Regions from separate parts of the Acidaminococcus hominis genome, predicted to be linked through region 2. Evidence: a T-box and tRNA genes for the amino acid it is inferred to sense, from the RefSeq annotation. Region 2 holds a T-box; the other holds one or more tRNA genes.

Region 1 (7,787 bases), 1.7 Mb from region 2:
CCCTGTTCCGGGACCAGTTGTGGAACCTGCCGCTGCTCTTCACCGTCCGCACGGACGTAGAAGGCGGCATGATGGAAATCGATACCCAGGACTATGTGGATCTGCTCCTGGCGGTTATTGACAGCGGCCTGATTGATCTGGTGGACGTGGAACTGTCCCGGGGCGAAAAAGCCATGAAGACCATTGTAGAGGCGGCCCACGAAGCCGGCGTCAAGGTGGTTGGCTCCCGGCACAATTTCAAGAGTACCCCGGACAAGGACATCATCGTCCGGAACCTGTGCAAGATGCAGGACCTGGGCTGTGACATTGCCAAATTCGCCGTGATGCCCCAGTCGGAACGGGATGTGCTGACCCTGTTGGATGCCACCCTGACCATGAAGGAAGAACACGATGAAACGCCGGTGATTACCATGTCCATGGGGCACAAGGGCGTCATCAGCAGGATCTGCGGCGAAGCCTTCGGTTCCTGCATTACCTTCGGCACTGCCGGCAAAGCTTCGGCACCGGGACAGCTGCCAGCCAACGGCCTGTCCATATTCTTAAAGAGCCTGGCCTAAAAGCGTACAGGTGTGGTGAGAACTGCACCTGTTTTTTTATGGGCTAAAGGGGAAAACGGAGAAATTTGTCCGTTTATTTTTCCTTCAGCACCCAGCTTTGCAACAACTGGCAGCGGTCTTTTGGACCGCTGCTGAATTTTTTGTAAATACAGGATTGTTTTGCGGTATAATAGAAGGTGAACGAACCTGCCGGCGCGGCAGTCTAAAGAGGGGGCATACAGATGGATAAGAAACAACCCATTGGCGTAATCGATTCAGGAGTAGGGGGCTTGACGGTGCTGAAATGGCTCCGGGCAAAAATGCCCCACGAGGATTTTATCTTTATCGGGGATACGGCACGGACGCCCTATGGCAACCGGTCCCGGGAACAGATCATTGAATTTGTAGGGGATATGACCGCCTACCTGGACAAACGGCACATCAAGCAGCTGGTGGTGGCCTGCAACACCATTACGGTGCTGGGTAAGGACGTGATCCAAAACGGGTATGACTTTTCCGTTATCGGTATGGCCAAAGGCGCCCGGATGGTGAAAGGCGTAACCAAGAACAAACGGGTGGGCTTTGTGGCCACGGACTTTACGGTGTCCACCGGGGCCCATAAACGGGAAATCCAGGCCATGGACCCGGAAATCCAGGTGTTTGGGCAGGGCTGCCCTAAATTTGTGCCCCTGATTGAAGGGGAGAAATTTGGCACTCCGGAACTGGCCAGCGCCGTACAGGAATATGCCGACGACCTGAAGGCCCATGACGTGGATACGGTGCTCCTGGCCTGCACCCATTATCCCTTCGTCCGGGAAGAGCTGCAAAAGGCCCTGGGATCCCAGGTGACCATTCTGGACCCGGCAGAGCGGACCACCCAGGATGCCATCGAGGACCTGGCGGCCCGGGGACTGGCCCAGACGGAAGGCATCGGGGAAACGGAAATCTGCTTTACCGCCGATGTGGAACGGGGCCAGCGGCTGGCCCAGCGGGTCATGGACACAAACGGCTGCGTCTTCAAGCTGATTCAATTATGATAAAGCAAAAACAGGATGTATGACCCTGGTGGTCACACATCCTGTTTTTTGCTTTCCCCAGAAGCGTTCCCCTGCCTGGGGGTTTTTGAGTTCCGGGCAATAAACCGGAAGATGAAATCCCGGATCACGTGGCTGGGGGTAGTGCCCTGCTGCCGGCAGAGCTCCCCAAACCGCCGGAGGGGCTCCTCCTCCATGCGCACCGACAGGCGTTTTTTCTTGAGGTATTTATCTTCTTCCCAATCTTCCATAGGCATCCATCCTTTCTGGTGGGCCCGGCGCCCCGGATTCCCCAATCCGGCTTTAGCCAGGCCCTACAGCTTCCCTTACTTTCAGTATAGCAGGGAGGGTGGGGTGAAATCCTCCCAGGTAAGTGTTTGGGGAAATTAATCCCCGGCGGCCACCTGGTAGGTTTCCCCGGTTTCCTCATCCCGGACCTCCAGGCTGCAATGCAGCCCCTCCAAAATCCGCAGCAGGGTTTCCAGATTGGGCTCCCGCTTCCGGTTCACGTACAGGGACAGGGAGTCCTTCCGGATGCCCGTCCGTTCCGCCAGGTCCCGCTGGTGCAGGCTGCGGTCTGCCAATTTTTCCTTGATGATCTCTGTAATATCCATAGGCTCCTCCTTTGCTGCCTCCTGCCAGGGCAGGGGGCAATCCTGCGTTTTTCCATACTTTCAGTATAGCAGGAAGGGTGGGGCGAAATCCTCCCAGAAAAGAGCCGTTTTGGGGCATAAAAAAACAGGTCTCCGTCTCCCTGGGGAGACCGGAAACCCGGCAGGTCCAAAAAAGGGTAAAAAAATGGAGCTACTGATAGGATTCGAACCTACGACCCTCTCATTACGAATGAGATGCTCTACCAACTGAGCTACAGTAGCATTCATGGAGAGTATTTTACCATGTTTTCCGCTTTTTTTCAAGGCCTGATCTGTATTTTTCGGGCGGCAAACGGAAGATTTTGGGAGCGTATAAAGTTAACCTGTTTTTTGCAATTTCCAGAAAATAGCGGTATAATCAAAAGCAAACAGAATAGAGAAGCCGGCGGTGAAAACCGCAGGGTAGGGGAGCTTGCAGGCAGAAATGCCGGACAGGCTGAGAGGAAGGTAGGCCCTTCGACCCGTGAACCTGATTTGGATAATGCCAACGTAGGGATGCAAACGAGCAAAACGGCAAGAGAAGTTACCCGGATTCAGGTGGCTTCTCTTTTTTGTTGTCCCAAAACAAGGAGGCCTTGGAAATGCGAATCAATGGAAAAGAAGAAAAGGCTGAGGGCCGGACCCTGCTGGCGTACCTTCGGGAGCGGCAGATCGACCTGGGCAACGTAGCCGTGGAACGAAACGGGGACATTGTGCCCAAAAGCCAGTATGCCTCGGTGCTGCTCCAGCCGGAAGACGTGCTAGAGATCGTGTCGTTTGTAGGCGGGGGCTGAGATGCTCAGCCAAAAAGAATGGTTTGACGCCCTGGAAAGCCGCCACGGAGCGGCGCGTCAGGCCAAATTCCGCCAGGGCCGGGTGGCCATTTGCGGGCTGGGGGGCCTAGGCTCCCGGGTAGCGGAGCTTTTGGTCCGGGCTGGGGTAGGACACCTACGGCTGGTGGACGACGACCGGGTGGAAGCCACCAATCTCAACCGGCAGCTGTATTTTATGGACCAGCTGGGCCAGTACAAGGCGGAGGCCCTGGTGGCGAGCCTGCGGCGGATTACCCCCTACGCAGAGTTGGTGCCCCGGATCCTGCGGCTGACGGCGGAAAATATCCCCCAGGAGCTGGCCGGCTATGACTTGATTGTAGAAGCCTTTGACGGGCCCCGGGAAAAGGCACTTTTGTGCAATACGGTCCGGGAGTGCTTTCCCCAGGCGGTGCTGGTGGCCGCCTCCGGTATGGCCGGCTTTTCCTCCGGCAACCGGGTCCGGGTGCGCAAACTGTCCCCTCATTTTTACCTGTGCGGGGACAGGACGGCGGATATCCGGGACGGAGACGGGCTCTACGGGGCCCGGGTCAATTTGTGTGCGGCCCAGGAGGCCCTTACGGTGCTTCAGCTGCTAGCTGGAGAAACAGAAAAAATTGGAAAGGATGAATACTATGAACGCAAATGATACTTGGCAGCTGGGAGGCAAAATCTTCCATTCCCGCTTTATTCTGGGCTCGGGGAAATATTCCCTGCCGTTAATTCAAACGGCCATTCAGGACGCCGGTGCCGAAATGATTACCCTGGCGGTCCGCCGGACCAATACCACTGGACAGGACAATATCCTTCAGTACATTCCCCAAGACGTAACCCTGCTGCCCAATACCTCCGGCGCCCGGAATGCCCAGGAGGCGGTGCGCATTGCCAAACTGGCCCGGGAACTGGGCTGCGGGAACTTCGTGAAAATTGAAATCATGCGGGACAGCCGGTACCTGCTGCCGGACAACCAGGAAACCATCAAGGCCACGGAACTTCTGGCCCAGGACGGCTTTGTGGTGCTGCCCTATATGTTCCCGGACCTGAATGCGGCCCGGGACCTTGTCAGTGCCGGGGCTGCGGCTGTTATGCCTCTGGCTGCGCCCATTGGCTCCAACCGGGGCCTGTCCGCCCGGGACTTTATCCAGATCCTCCTGGACGAAATTGACCTGCCCATCATTGTGGACGCGGGCATTGGCCGGCCTTCCCAGGCCTGTGAAGCCCTGGAAATGGGGGCCGCTGCGGTAATGGTAAATACCGCCCTGGCCACTGCCGGGGATTTACCTCTCATGGCCCAGGCCTTCCGCAGCGCGGTGGAAGCCGGTAGGAAAGCGTATCTGTCCGGCCTGGGACGGGTGCTCAGCCGGGGCGCCGCCTCCAGCGATCCCTTGACTGGCTTTTTGCGGGAGGATGCCTGATGGAAGAAGAAAATCAATTTTTGGTGGACGGCAAGAATCTAACCCCGGCTGCCCTGAAACGGAAACACCAACTGGAAAACGACCCTTCCTGCCGGAAGGACCCGATGGAATACCTGCCCGGCATGGAGCAGCTCCAGTCGGAGGTTCGGGAAAAGGTTATCAGCCAAATGGAGTCCTATGACCCCAGCGCCTATACGGCGGTGGACGTGCGCCGGGCCCTGTGCCATGAGCGGGTGACCGTGGAGGACCTGAAGGCGCTGCTCAGCCCGGCGGCGGAGCCCTTCCTGGAAGAACTGGCCCAAAAGGCCCGGGCAGTTACCAGCCGGCATTTTGGCAACACGGTGTATCTGTTCACACCCCTGTATCTGGCCAACTACTGCGAAAACTACTGCATCTACTGCGGCTTCAACTGCTACAATCCCATCCACCGGCTCCAGCTCACCGGGGAGCGGATGGAGCAGGAAATGCAGGTAATCGCCCAAAGCGGCATGGAGGAAATCCTGCTGCTTACCGGGGAAAGCCGGGCCAAAAGCAGCGTGGAGTATATCGGGGAGGCCTGCAAGCTGGCCGCCAAGTACTTCAAGAACGTGGGTCTGGAGGTCTACCCCATGAACACCGACGAGTATCGGTATCTCCATGTCTGCGGGGCGGATTCGGTCACCGTATTCCAGGAGACCTACGATCTGAAAAAATACGAAACCCTGCATCTCTTGGGGCACAAACGGGTATGGCCCTACCGGTTTGATTCCCAGGAACGGGCCCTTAGGGGCGGCATGCGGGGGGTGGGCTTTTCAGCCCTTTTGGGGCTGTCCAATTTCCGCAAGGACGCCCTGGCCACAGCCCTTCACGTGTATTACCTCCAGCGGAAGTATCCCTGGGCGGAAATGAGCCTGTCCTGCCCCCGGCTGCGGCCCATTATCAACAACGCCTCCATCAACCCCCAGGACGTAGGGGAGCGCCAGCTGTGCCAGATTCTCTGCGCCTACCGGCTGTTCCTGCCCTTTGCAGGAATTACCGTTTCCAGCCGGGAATCCGCGGCCTTTCGCAACGGCATTGTGCGCATTGCGGCCACCAAGGTCTCCGCTGGGGTGTCCACGGGCATCGGGGACCACGAGGAAAAGTATACTGGAGAGCAGAGCGGGTCCGAAGGGGACGAACAGTTTGAAATCCAGGACGGCCGGAGCCTCCGGGCCATGACGGAGGATCTGGACCGGGAAGGCCTCCAGCCGGTGCGCAATGACTACCTTTACGTGTAGCCTGCCCTTTGGCTGCGTCACCCACCGCCAGCTGTACCAGGTTCCCCTGCTGGAACAGGTGGAAGGGATTTTGGCCCAGCGGCCTGCGGCCCTGCTGCTTCGGGAAAAGGATTTAAATCCAGAGGTTTATCGGCAGCTGGCCCGGCAGGTCCTCTCCCTGTGCCGCCGGGCCGGGGTGCCCTGCATTCTGCATTTTTACCCGGAAGCGGCCCGGGAACTGCGCCCCGAGGGCCTGCACCTGCCGCTTCCGGTGTTGGAGCGCCTTAGGCCGGAGGAACGGGCCGCCCTGCCGCCCCTGGGAGCCTCCTGCCATAGCCTGAAAGACGTCCTTACAGCGGCGAAACTAGGTACCGCAAGGGTGACGTTGGGTCATATCTATACCACCGCCTGTAAGCCAAATTTGGCCCCCAGAGGGGTGACGCTGCTCCAGGAGGTATGCCGCCGCTCCCCGGTGCCCGTCTGGGCTATCGGAGGCGTTACCCGGGAAAAGCTCCCGGAGCTTGCTGCTGCCGGGGCTGCCGGAGCCTGGGGTATGGGAGCTTTTGCGCAGCTGCCGGAAAAATAAAAAACGAGGCTGGAAAAATGAACATTCATTTTTCCAGCCTCGTTTGCGTGTGTGTGGTTTTGTCTTGCGTTCAGGGGCAAGTCCCTTATTTGTTCAGCATGTATTCGGCCATATGGGCGGCAGCTTTCTTGCCGGCACCCATAGCCAGGATTACGGTAGCGGCACCTGTGGCAGCGTCACCGCCGGCGTACAGGCCGGGCACGGACGTAGCACCGGTTTCCTCGTCAGCCTGGACGCAGCCTTTTTTGGTCAGCTCCAGGTCGGGGGTGCCTTCGTAGCTCATGGGGTTGGGGGACGTACCAATGGCCATGATTACCATGTCCACCGGCAGGTCGTATTCGCTGCCCTCAATGGGTACAGGACGGCGGCGGCCGGAAGCGTCCGGTTCGCCCAGCTGCATCTTCTGGCAGGTTACGGCGCAGACACGGCCGGTGTCGTCTCCATGGATTACCAGGGGAGCGGTCAGGAAGTCAAACTGGATGCCTTCTTCCTTGGCGTGATGGATTTCTTCCAGCCGGGCAGGCAGTTCAGCCTCGCCCCGGCGGTACAGTACATGCACGTCCGCACCCATCCGGCGGGCACACCGGGCCGCATCCATGGCCACGTTGCCGCCGCCGACTACGGCAGCACGCTTGCTGTGGAGGATGGGGGTGTTGCTCCGGGGATCATAGGTCTTCATCAGGTTGGTCCGGGTCAGGTATTCGTTGGCGGAATATACGCCTACCAGGCCTTCTCCGGGAATCTTCATGAATTGGGGCAGACCGGCACCGGAAGAAATGAAGACGGTTTCAAACCCATGTTCAAACAGTTCAGGAATGGTCAGTACCTTGCCGATAACCATATCGGTTTCGATGGTAACGCCCATTTTCTTTAATTTATTCACTTCCTGGGCCACAATGGCTTTGGGCAGGCGGAATTCAGGAATGCCGTAGCTCAGCACGCCGCCGGGCACATGGAAAGCTTCAAAAACGGTAACGTCAAAGCCTTTTTTGGCCAGTTCCCCAGCGCAGGTCAGGCCCGCAGGGCCGGAACCGATGACCGCGGCCTTGTGGCCGTTTTTGGGAGCGGTTTCCGTGTTTTCTGCGTTGTTGTGGGCAGCCCAGTCGGAGACAAACCGTTCAATCCGGCCGATGGAAACAGATTCCTGTTTGATGCCCCGGACGCATTTGCCTTCGCATTGGTTTTCCTGGGGGCAGACCCGGCCAGAAATCCGCGGCAGGGCATTGGCCCCGGACAGAATTTCGTAGGCAGCGGCAAAGTCGCCTTCAGCGGTCTTTTCCAGGAATTGGGGAATGGGAATGCCTACCGGGCAGCCGGTTACGCAGGCAGGATTGTTGCATTGCAGGCAGCGGCGGGCTTCATTGATGGCTTGTTCCGGCGTGTAGCCCAGCGCTACTTCCAGGAAGTTGCATTTGCGGACGTCCGCCGGCTGTTCCGGCATGGGCGTTTTGGTAGCTTGCAGGTTCAGATTCGGATTAGGCATGTTGGCGTTTTCCTCCCGTCAGGCGGCAAAGATGTTCTTCCCGCTCTTTAGATTCAA
Region 2 (7,787 bases):
AAATCAAAGGCTTTGCCGCTGTCTATGGTACCATTCTGTACTTTGACGAAACAGCTACCGTAAAGAATATGCAGGAACAATTCCCTGCCTATGCAGACAACTTCCCCATCTGGGCCCAACAAGCCAACGGGATGATGCAGTTCGCCATTTGGACGGCCCTGACCGATTTGGGCTTGGGTGTCAACATCCAGCATTACAATCCTCTGATTGATGAAGAAGTGAAAAAGACCTTTGGGGTTCCCGATTCCTGGCAGCTGATTGCCGAAATGCCCTTTGGGGAAGCCCTGCAGGCCCCCAATGCCATTACCAAATTGCCCATTGATGAACGGGTAAAGGTATTCTAATTCCAGGCACCTCCTAACCATGGCCTCCAGTCCCTACGGGGATCTGGGGGCCGTTTTTTTTGCGTCCCCAGCGCTTCTGCCCCTTTCTCCGACTTTTTGGGCATAAAAAAAGATACTGTAGGATTTCCCACAGTATCTTGTGTGTCTTACAGGGCAGCTTTAGCAGTTTCAACCAGCTTTGCGAAAGCAGCAGCATCGTTGACAGCCAGGTCAGCCAGAACTTTACGATCCAGTTCAACCCCAGCTTTGGTCAGGCCGCAGATGAAACGGCTGTAGCTCAGGCCGTTGGCACGAGTAGCAGCATTGATACGAGCGATCCACAATTGACGGAATTCGCGTTTCTTTGCTCTTCTGTCCCGACGAGCGTACATCAGGCCTTTCATTACGGTTTCATTAGCTTTTCTGAACAGCTTGCTCTTGGAACCTCTGTAGCCTTTAGCCAGCTTCAGAATGTGTTTATGACGTCTATGAGCAGTTACACCAACTTTAATTCTTGCCATTCTCTTACTCCTCCTTGGATTCTAATCGTGCTTATGCGTAAGGCAGCATTCTTGCTACGCGTTCATGGTCAGTCTTATGAACCAGCGTGGCTTTACGCAGATTTCTCTTCCGGGCAGGAGATTTGTGCTCCAGAATGTGGCTCTTGAAGGCTTTTGCGCGTTTGAATTCACCGGAACCAGTGACTTTAAAACGTTTCGCAGCGGATCTGCGGGTTTTCATTTTCGGCATAATTTGACTTCCTCCTTGTTATTTGGCGCTTTTAGGTGCCACAATCATAATCATGTTGCGGCCCTCGAGTTTGGGTTTTCTTTCAACCACAGCAATTTCCTGCAGTTTATCCGCCATTTTATTCAGTAATTCTTCACCCAGTTCAGGGTGGGTCAATTCCCGGCCTCTGAACATAATGGTCACTTTTACCTTGTCACCGCTTTCCAGGAAGCGGACGGCGTTTTTGGTTTTAACGTCAAAATCGTGGTCTTCGATGCGGATACGCAGTTTAACTTCCTTTACATCGATCACTCTCTGGCGCTTACGGGCTTCTTTTTCCCGTTTTTGCTGTTCATACTGGTACTTACCATAATCCATAATCCGGCATACCGGCGGTTTTGCTTTCGGAGCAATTTCCACCAGGTCCAGATGCCGTTGTTCAGCCAGATTCAGGGCCTCACTCAAGGACATAATACCCAGCTGTTCACCATCAGCAGAGTTCACGCGGACTTCTCTAGCACGAATCTCTTCATTAATTCGCAGTTCTTCTTTCGCTATGACTGCTCACCTCCATCAGTTAATCACAACTTCTCAAATTCTCAAAAATAAAAAACGGGCGAACCAAAGTCCACCCGTTCAAAATACGTATCAATGACCCTGTCGAGCGTTGCCGCAAGGTGAGAAGCAGGTGGCCTCTACTTGGTTACTTGATTATAATACCACAGAGGCCCCCCACTGTCAACCGTATTTCTTATTTTTTGTTTTTGATTTCATCCAACAGTTTGGCCGTGAAAGCATCTACGTCCATAGCCCCTTGGTCCCCTTCGCTGCGGCTGCGGACGGAAACCGTGTTGCTTTCCACTTCCTTCTCGCCGATAACCAGCATATAAGGAACCTTCTTGACCTGGGCTTCCCGGATCTTGTAGCCAATCTTTTCATTCCGGTCATCCAGATGTACCCGTACGTTCAGGGCCAGCAGCTTGTCCGTTACCTTCTTGGCGTAGTCATTGTACTTGTCCGTAATGGGCATTACCCGAACCTGTTCCGGAGCCAGCCAAGCCGGGAAAGCACCGGCATAGTTTTCAATCAGGATACCAATGAAGCGTTCAATGGACCCATACACCACTCTGTGGATCATAACCGGACGATGTTTTTGCCCGTCTTCGCCAGTATAGGTCAGATCGAATTTTTCCGGCAGCAGCATATCCAGCTGGATGGTGCCGCACTGCCAGGTCCGGCCAATGGAATCCTTCAGATGGAAGTCGATCTTGGGGCCGTAGAAAGCGCCGTCGCCTTCATTGATGGTGTACTTCAGGCCGAAGTCGTCCATGGCTTTTTTCAGGGCGCCGGTGGTCATTTCCCAGGTAGCGTCGTCACCCATGGAGTTGTCCGGACGGGTGGACAGTTCTGCATGGTAGGTCAGGCCGAAGGTAGCGTATACTTCGTCAAACAGCCGGATGGTTTCTTGGATAACGCTTTCAATCTGGCTGGGCATCATGAAGATATGGGCATCATCCTGGGTGAAGCAGCGTACCCGGAACAGGCCGTGCAGGGCACCGGACAGTTCATGGCGGTGTACCAGGCCCAATTCGCCCACCCGCAGGGGCAGTTCCTTGTAGGAGTGGGGCGTGTTGGCGTAAACCAGCATGCCGCCGGGGCAGTTCATGGGTTTAATGGCGTAATCCTGGTCATCAATCTTGGTGAAATACATATTTTCCTTGTAATGATCCCAGTGACCGGAGGTTTCCCACAGCTGCCGGTTCATGATCATAGGAGTCATAACTTCCTGATAGCCATATTTTCTATGAACTTCTCTCCAGTAATCAATCAGCGTATTGCGGATGATCATGCCGTTGGGCAGGAAGAACGGGAAGCCGGGGCCGTAATCGCTGAGCATGAAGATACCCAGTTCCTTGCCCAGTTTCCGGTGGTCGCGCTTGGCAGCTTCTTCCATCATATGCAGGTATTCTTCCAGTTCTTCTTTGGTGGCAAAAGCCGTACCATAAATACGCTGGAGCATCTTGTTGTGTTCATCGCCGCGCCAGTAGGCACCAGCAATGCTCATAAGCTTGAACGCCTTTACACGGCCCGTGGAGGGGCAATGCGGGCCGGCACACAGGTCGGTGAAGTCGCCCTGGGTATAGGTGCTGATAACGGCATCTTTCGGCAGGTCTTCAATCAGTTCCACCTTGTAGGGTTCATCTTCTGCCTTGAATTTGGCCAAAGCTTCTTCCCGGGGCAATTCATTGCGCACCAGAGGATAGTTGGCTTTGATGATTTTGCCCATTTCTTTTTCAATGGCAGCCAAATCTTCCGGCGTAAAAACGTGTTCACTGTCCAGGTCATAGTAGAAGCCTTTGTCAATGGCAGGGCCAATGGCAAACTTCGTGCCCGGGAACAGATGCTGAATGGCCTGGGCCATGACATGGGAAGCCGTATGGCGAATGGCATGGAGGCCTTCTTCAGAATCCGGAGTAACGAATTCCACCTGGGCATCGTGGTCCAGGGTATCGCTCAAATCTTTGTTGACACCGTCAACCTTGGCCAGCAGGGCTTGTTTGCCCAGTTTCTGGGACAGGCTCTTGGCAATGGACAGCAAGCTGCTGCCTGCTTCAACTTCTTTTACACTGCCATCCAGCAGTTTTACTTGAATCATTGACATGATAGTTCCTCCTCTATTCTTAGCCAGGCAAAACAAAAAACCCGTCCCTGTAATAGGGACGGGCCTAAGCTCGCGGTTCCACCCTGATTGGTTCGACAATACGAACCCTCTCGGACCCTTTAACGCAGGATTACGATCTGGCTTACTATTGGTTCAGCAGATGGTTTGAAGGTGGTTACCTGCCACTTATCCGGGTCGGTTCTCAGCATTCCGACTTCTCTGTACAGCATCTATGACAGCTTGTCCTTCGCATTACCTTTGGCTTTTGAAATTGGCTTAATTATACCACGGGAGAAAATATTGTCAACCCCGGAGAACCATTTTCCAAAAATAATCCCCTACGGGAAGCTTTTTGGAATAAAATGTAACATTTCATACATAGAAAGTACAATCTAAAAAAATGCTGAAAATTCTACTGCCTTCCAGTTGCCCCTACGCCCCCCACTCTGCTACAATCCATCTTATAAAGGGGGAGTTCAAATGGATCGTTCTGATACTATGCATACCATGTATGACAAAAAGGGCCCTGTGGTGGCCAAGAATTTTGAAAAACGGGGCTTTGCAGCCTATTACTGTCCCACCCAGGAAGAAGCTCTGTCCAAGGCCATTTCTCTGATTCCAGCCACGGATGTGGTTTCCTGGGGCGGCACCGTTTCTGCCACCCAAATCGGCCTGCTTGACTACGTAAAGGCCCACAACAAGGTGATTGACCGGGATACCGCCAAAAATCCTGCGGAAAAATGGGAGCTGATGCGCCAGGCCCTGCTCTGCGACACCTACATTATGGGCAGCAACGCCGCCACCGAAGACGGCCAGCTGTTTAACGTGGACAACAACGGCAACCGGGTAGCCGCCCTGTGTTTTGGTCCCAACCAGGTTCTGGTCATTTTGGGCATGAATAAATTTGCCCCCACCCTGGAAGCCGCCATTGCCCGGGCCCGTTCTGTGGCTGCCCCCATCAACACCCAGCGCTTTGCCATCAAAACACCCTGTCTGGTCAATGGCATGTGTGCCGATTGCCTGAGCCCCGACAGCATCTGCAACCAGTTGGTCCACACCCGCCGCAACGGCGGCCCCAAAGGCCGGATCAAAGTGATTCTGGTAGGAGAAAATCTGGGCTATTGAAGCCAAAATCCTATAAAAGGCTGTCCGTACTTGGGCAGCCTTTTTTGATTTTCCAGCTTGGTGAATTGGAGACTTCCTGATTTTCCGCTTTTTCCCGGGGTCTCACAAGGCGCCGGCTTTTACCCAAAATTAGCCCCTCAGAAGGCTGTTTATCTCTTCGTTGGCCAGTTCTTGCGCCTGCTGCCGTCTCCAATTCAGTTCCCGCGCATACTCCTGCTCGTCCAGCCCTTCCGGAATGTCCCGTTTCAGGATTTCCAGGGTCTCCTGTTCCCGTTCTTCCACATCGTCAAGGAATTTCTCCAGACTGGCCTGGGGATGTTTCAGCTCTTTTAAGAGTCTCGGATTATAATCCTTCAGGTCCTCAATCAACGCTTTCGCTCTGCTGCTGTTTTTACCCATTTCTCTCGCCTCCAAATTGTCTAAAATACCATTTCGTTTATTTCAAGCCTGGAAATTTCAGGTTTAAAATAAATTTTTATAGAAAAAGCCGATTCCCCAATCCCCATACCTACCCTACATCCACATTTCTTTTTGAAGCAATCACATGTTCCACCTTATGTAGAGCAGCCATTAAGACACTCATATAGCGTCTTGTAATATGTTTCATAGTCTACAGAATCCGGTAGTCCGGAAACGCCGCCGTCCCCAGTCTCAAGAATTTTCCAATTTCCATCTTCTAACTCGGCATAATCCACGGTGTAGTAATTGCTGCCCAGCCTGCGATAGTGGTCAATCAGCTTCTGCGGAGGCCTTGGGGTAGCTGTTCCTTGGCCCGAATTGCGACTGATTGATGCCGGTATATGGTTGATGTAAAACACTCGATATTCGTTTGTATGATTTTCATACCGTTTTAGCGGGAGGTACTCTTTAATACAGATACCGCCTGTCAGCAGGTCTCCCCGGTACTTGTAAAATTCTCCCATCCAATAATCAAACTCCTGCTGAGTTACCGCTGCATCAAAATATTTGGGGAACTTTGTTCCCTTAACTGACTTCACATAGTCTTTCACCATGAAGCGGGAGAACTGTTTCTGAAGCTCAGCCACTGGAATCTCCGCATGAAGTGGATAAATCAGCATTTTCGCTGTATCTGCCTCCACGTATGGATACACATTGGGAAAAGTATGCAGCAACTTATATTGTTCCGGACTGGTAATTAATTGGATATTCTCCTTCAGCAGCAGGTTATAAAATTTTTCATATTGCTCCGGTTTCATCATCCACCCCCTGTAAACCGCCCTTGTAAGCTCTGCGGGAGCAGTGGATAGAATCAGTCTGCCTTCCTCAAACCAGGCATCATACCCAAATAAAGTCGCTCGAAACAATCCAGTACCCAATGCTGCCAGGTACTCCTCTCGCAATTCCTCATCTACTTTCTTAGGGTCAAAATAACTGGAAGGAAAAATAAGCATACTCACCAACGCCATCACTACCTTTTTTCTTATATAAAACCTCCTGCATTCGGTGCCTGCGCTATACAGATTTTGTCGCTTCTTGGCAAAGTATCAAATCCCTCCTGTCTTTACTTCAAAATTGCCAAAGCCAGTGCAATCAGAGATATTGCCAGTGCCAGATAAGAAATATATTTGTCCATGTTTCTCCCCCCTCCTCATACGATTCATACCACAGCCCGTAATCACCCTAAGCCCTATTGCCATTACGCTTTTGCCGTGTATATTCATAAGCAGCATCATACCGCAAGCCATTATCACCAGGATACGGCTTATCGTGCTTTATTTCTTCCCACCAAATTTTCTTAGGGATTCCCTCAGGAAAAGCATCACAATAAGGACGGCCTATCATGTCTTCCCTTGGATAAACAGCATAATGTTTGCACGTCATACATTTACATATTGGAAACATAAACAAGACCTTGCCTCTTGAATAAGATCTGATTCTTTCACAGCTAGCCACACTGTAAAACGTTTGCAGTTTTTAAAATCCCTCCAGTTTTTCTTCTCCCTTCAGTATAGCAGATGTCCTGGTCAAAAAAGCTCCCAGAAGTTTTGCTGTCGTTTTCTTCCCGGCTGCCCAGTACAATTTGAACCAAACAAAAAAGGAGCCCCTCGCAGGGACTCCCTTCTTGTTGCTTATTTCTTCGGTTCACCATACAGCCGGTTCATTCCTTCCCGGGTCACCAGCCAAATCCGGCCAGCCTTTCTGGCTTCGGTTGGCAAAAACCGGGGAGCATTTCCTTTATACCCCGTACATGCCTGCTGCACCGTAACAGGAGATTTTCCCCAAATTTCCGCTGCTTCCGCAGCTGTCATCACCTCATCCAGCAACATTCCATTCACCCCCAAAATGTATCTATGCTCTTATTATGCCCGTTTGCAGGCATATCGTCAAATGGTTCCCGCGCAGTATAAGCAACAACAGCTACTGCAACAATTACCCGAAATAGGGGCTTAATCAAGCTCTCTTATTGATTTTATTTCAGAAGGGTAAAAAGTGAATCCCTTATTTTCAATTCCTGGTACGTCTAAAACTATAAATTCATCTTCATCATCTTCTATTTCACCAGCTGGATAGTAACCGGACACGTGACCTTTCCAACTCTTTTCGTCCACGTCGATTATTTCCACGTTTCGGCCTAAATATTCATATATGTTTTTCATTATCGTTCCACCCGCCTTGATACGACATGAGTTTCTGTCTTTGGGTAGTAAATTGTAAACCCTTTTGTTCCTGCTTCTCGTTGTTATGTAAGGCAAACTACCTACTACCGTGTCTTCTATAACCTCTTCGATTCTATCCTCCGTTATTACTATGCAAAATTTATTCAATTCCATGGAAATTATTAACTAATTTTTATACTTCATCTATAAAAATCGTCAGCTTATTTTTCTTCTCTCACTAAAGGCGGGTGCGTTTTCAAATACTCTTTTTTTATTTTTTCTTGTCTAGCCATTGCCTCTGCAAGTAGTCCGTCTTCATCTTCCACGATT

The links. A T-box is a leader RNA that pairs with one kind of tRNA and senses whether it is charged. The one in region 2 lies ahead of thrS (threonine--tRNA ligase), so its partner is inferred to be a tRNA-Thr.
Region 1: it encodes a tRNA-Thr, which carries the amino acid that the T-box ahead of thrS (threonine--tRNA ligase) is inferred to sense. The anticodon was not compared.

Annotation. Positions count from the first base shown of each region.
Region 1 covers NZ_JAKVMG010000001.1:1,985,913-1,993,699, reverse strand. The annotation lists gene aroD (type I 3-dehydroquinate dehydratase) at 1-557, shown strand, start outside; gene murI (glutamate racemase) at 779-1,573, shown strand; gene LKE88_RS08940 (hypothetical protein) at 1,606-1,821, opposite strand; gene LKE88_RS08935 (helix-turn-helix domain-containing protein) at 1,957-2,184, opposite strand; tRNA gene LKE88_RS08930 (tRNA-Thr) at 2,370-2,445, opposite strand; TPP riboswitch at 2,618-2,736, shown strand; gene thiS (sulfur carrier protein ThiS) at 2,805-2,996, shown strand; gene thiF (sulfur carrier protein ThiS adenylyltransferase ThiF) at 2,998-3,660, shown strand; gene LKE88_RS08915 (thiazole synthase) at 3,647-4,426, shown strand; gene thiH (2-iminoacetate synthase ThiH) at 4,426-5,682, shown strand; gene LKE88_RS08905 (thiamine phosphate synthase) at 5,663-6,247, shown strand; gene gltA (NADPH-dependent glutamate synthase) at 6,333-7,730, opposite strand; gene LKE88_RS08895 (sulfide/dihydroorotate dehydrogenase-like FAD/NAD-binding protein) at 7,723-7,787, opposite strand, start outside.
Region 2 covers NZ_JAKVMG010000001.1:323,166-330,952, reverse strand. The annotation lists gene LKE88_RS01590 (nitroreductase family protein) at 1-344, shown strand, start outside; gene rplT (50S ribosomal protein L20) at 491-844, opposite strand; gene rpmI (50S ribosomal protein L35) at 876-1,073, opposite strand; gene infC (translation initiation factor IF-3) at 1,092-1,595, opposite strand; gene thrS (threonine--tRNA ligase) at 1,804-3,708, opposite strand; T-box leader at 3,766-3,976, opposite strand; gene LKE88_RS01565 (lactate utilization protein) at 4,195-4,839, shown strand; gene LKE88_RS01560 (hypothetical protein) at 4,969-5,238, opposite strand; gene LKE88_RS01555 (ATP-grasp domain-containing protein) at 5,394-6,266, opposite strand; gene LKE88_RS01550 (helix-turn-helix domain-containing protein) at 6,930-7,127, opposite strand; gene LKE88_RS01545 (hypothetical protein) at 7,248-7,631, opposite strand; gene LKE88_RS01540 (hypothetical protein) at 7,679-7,787, opposite strand, start outside.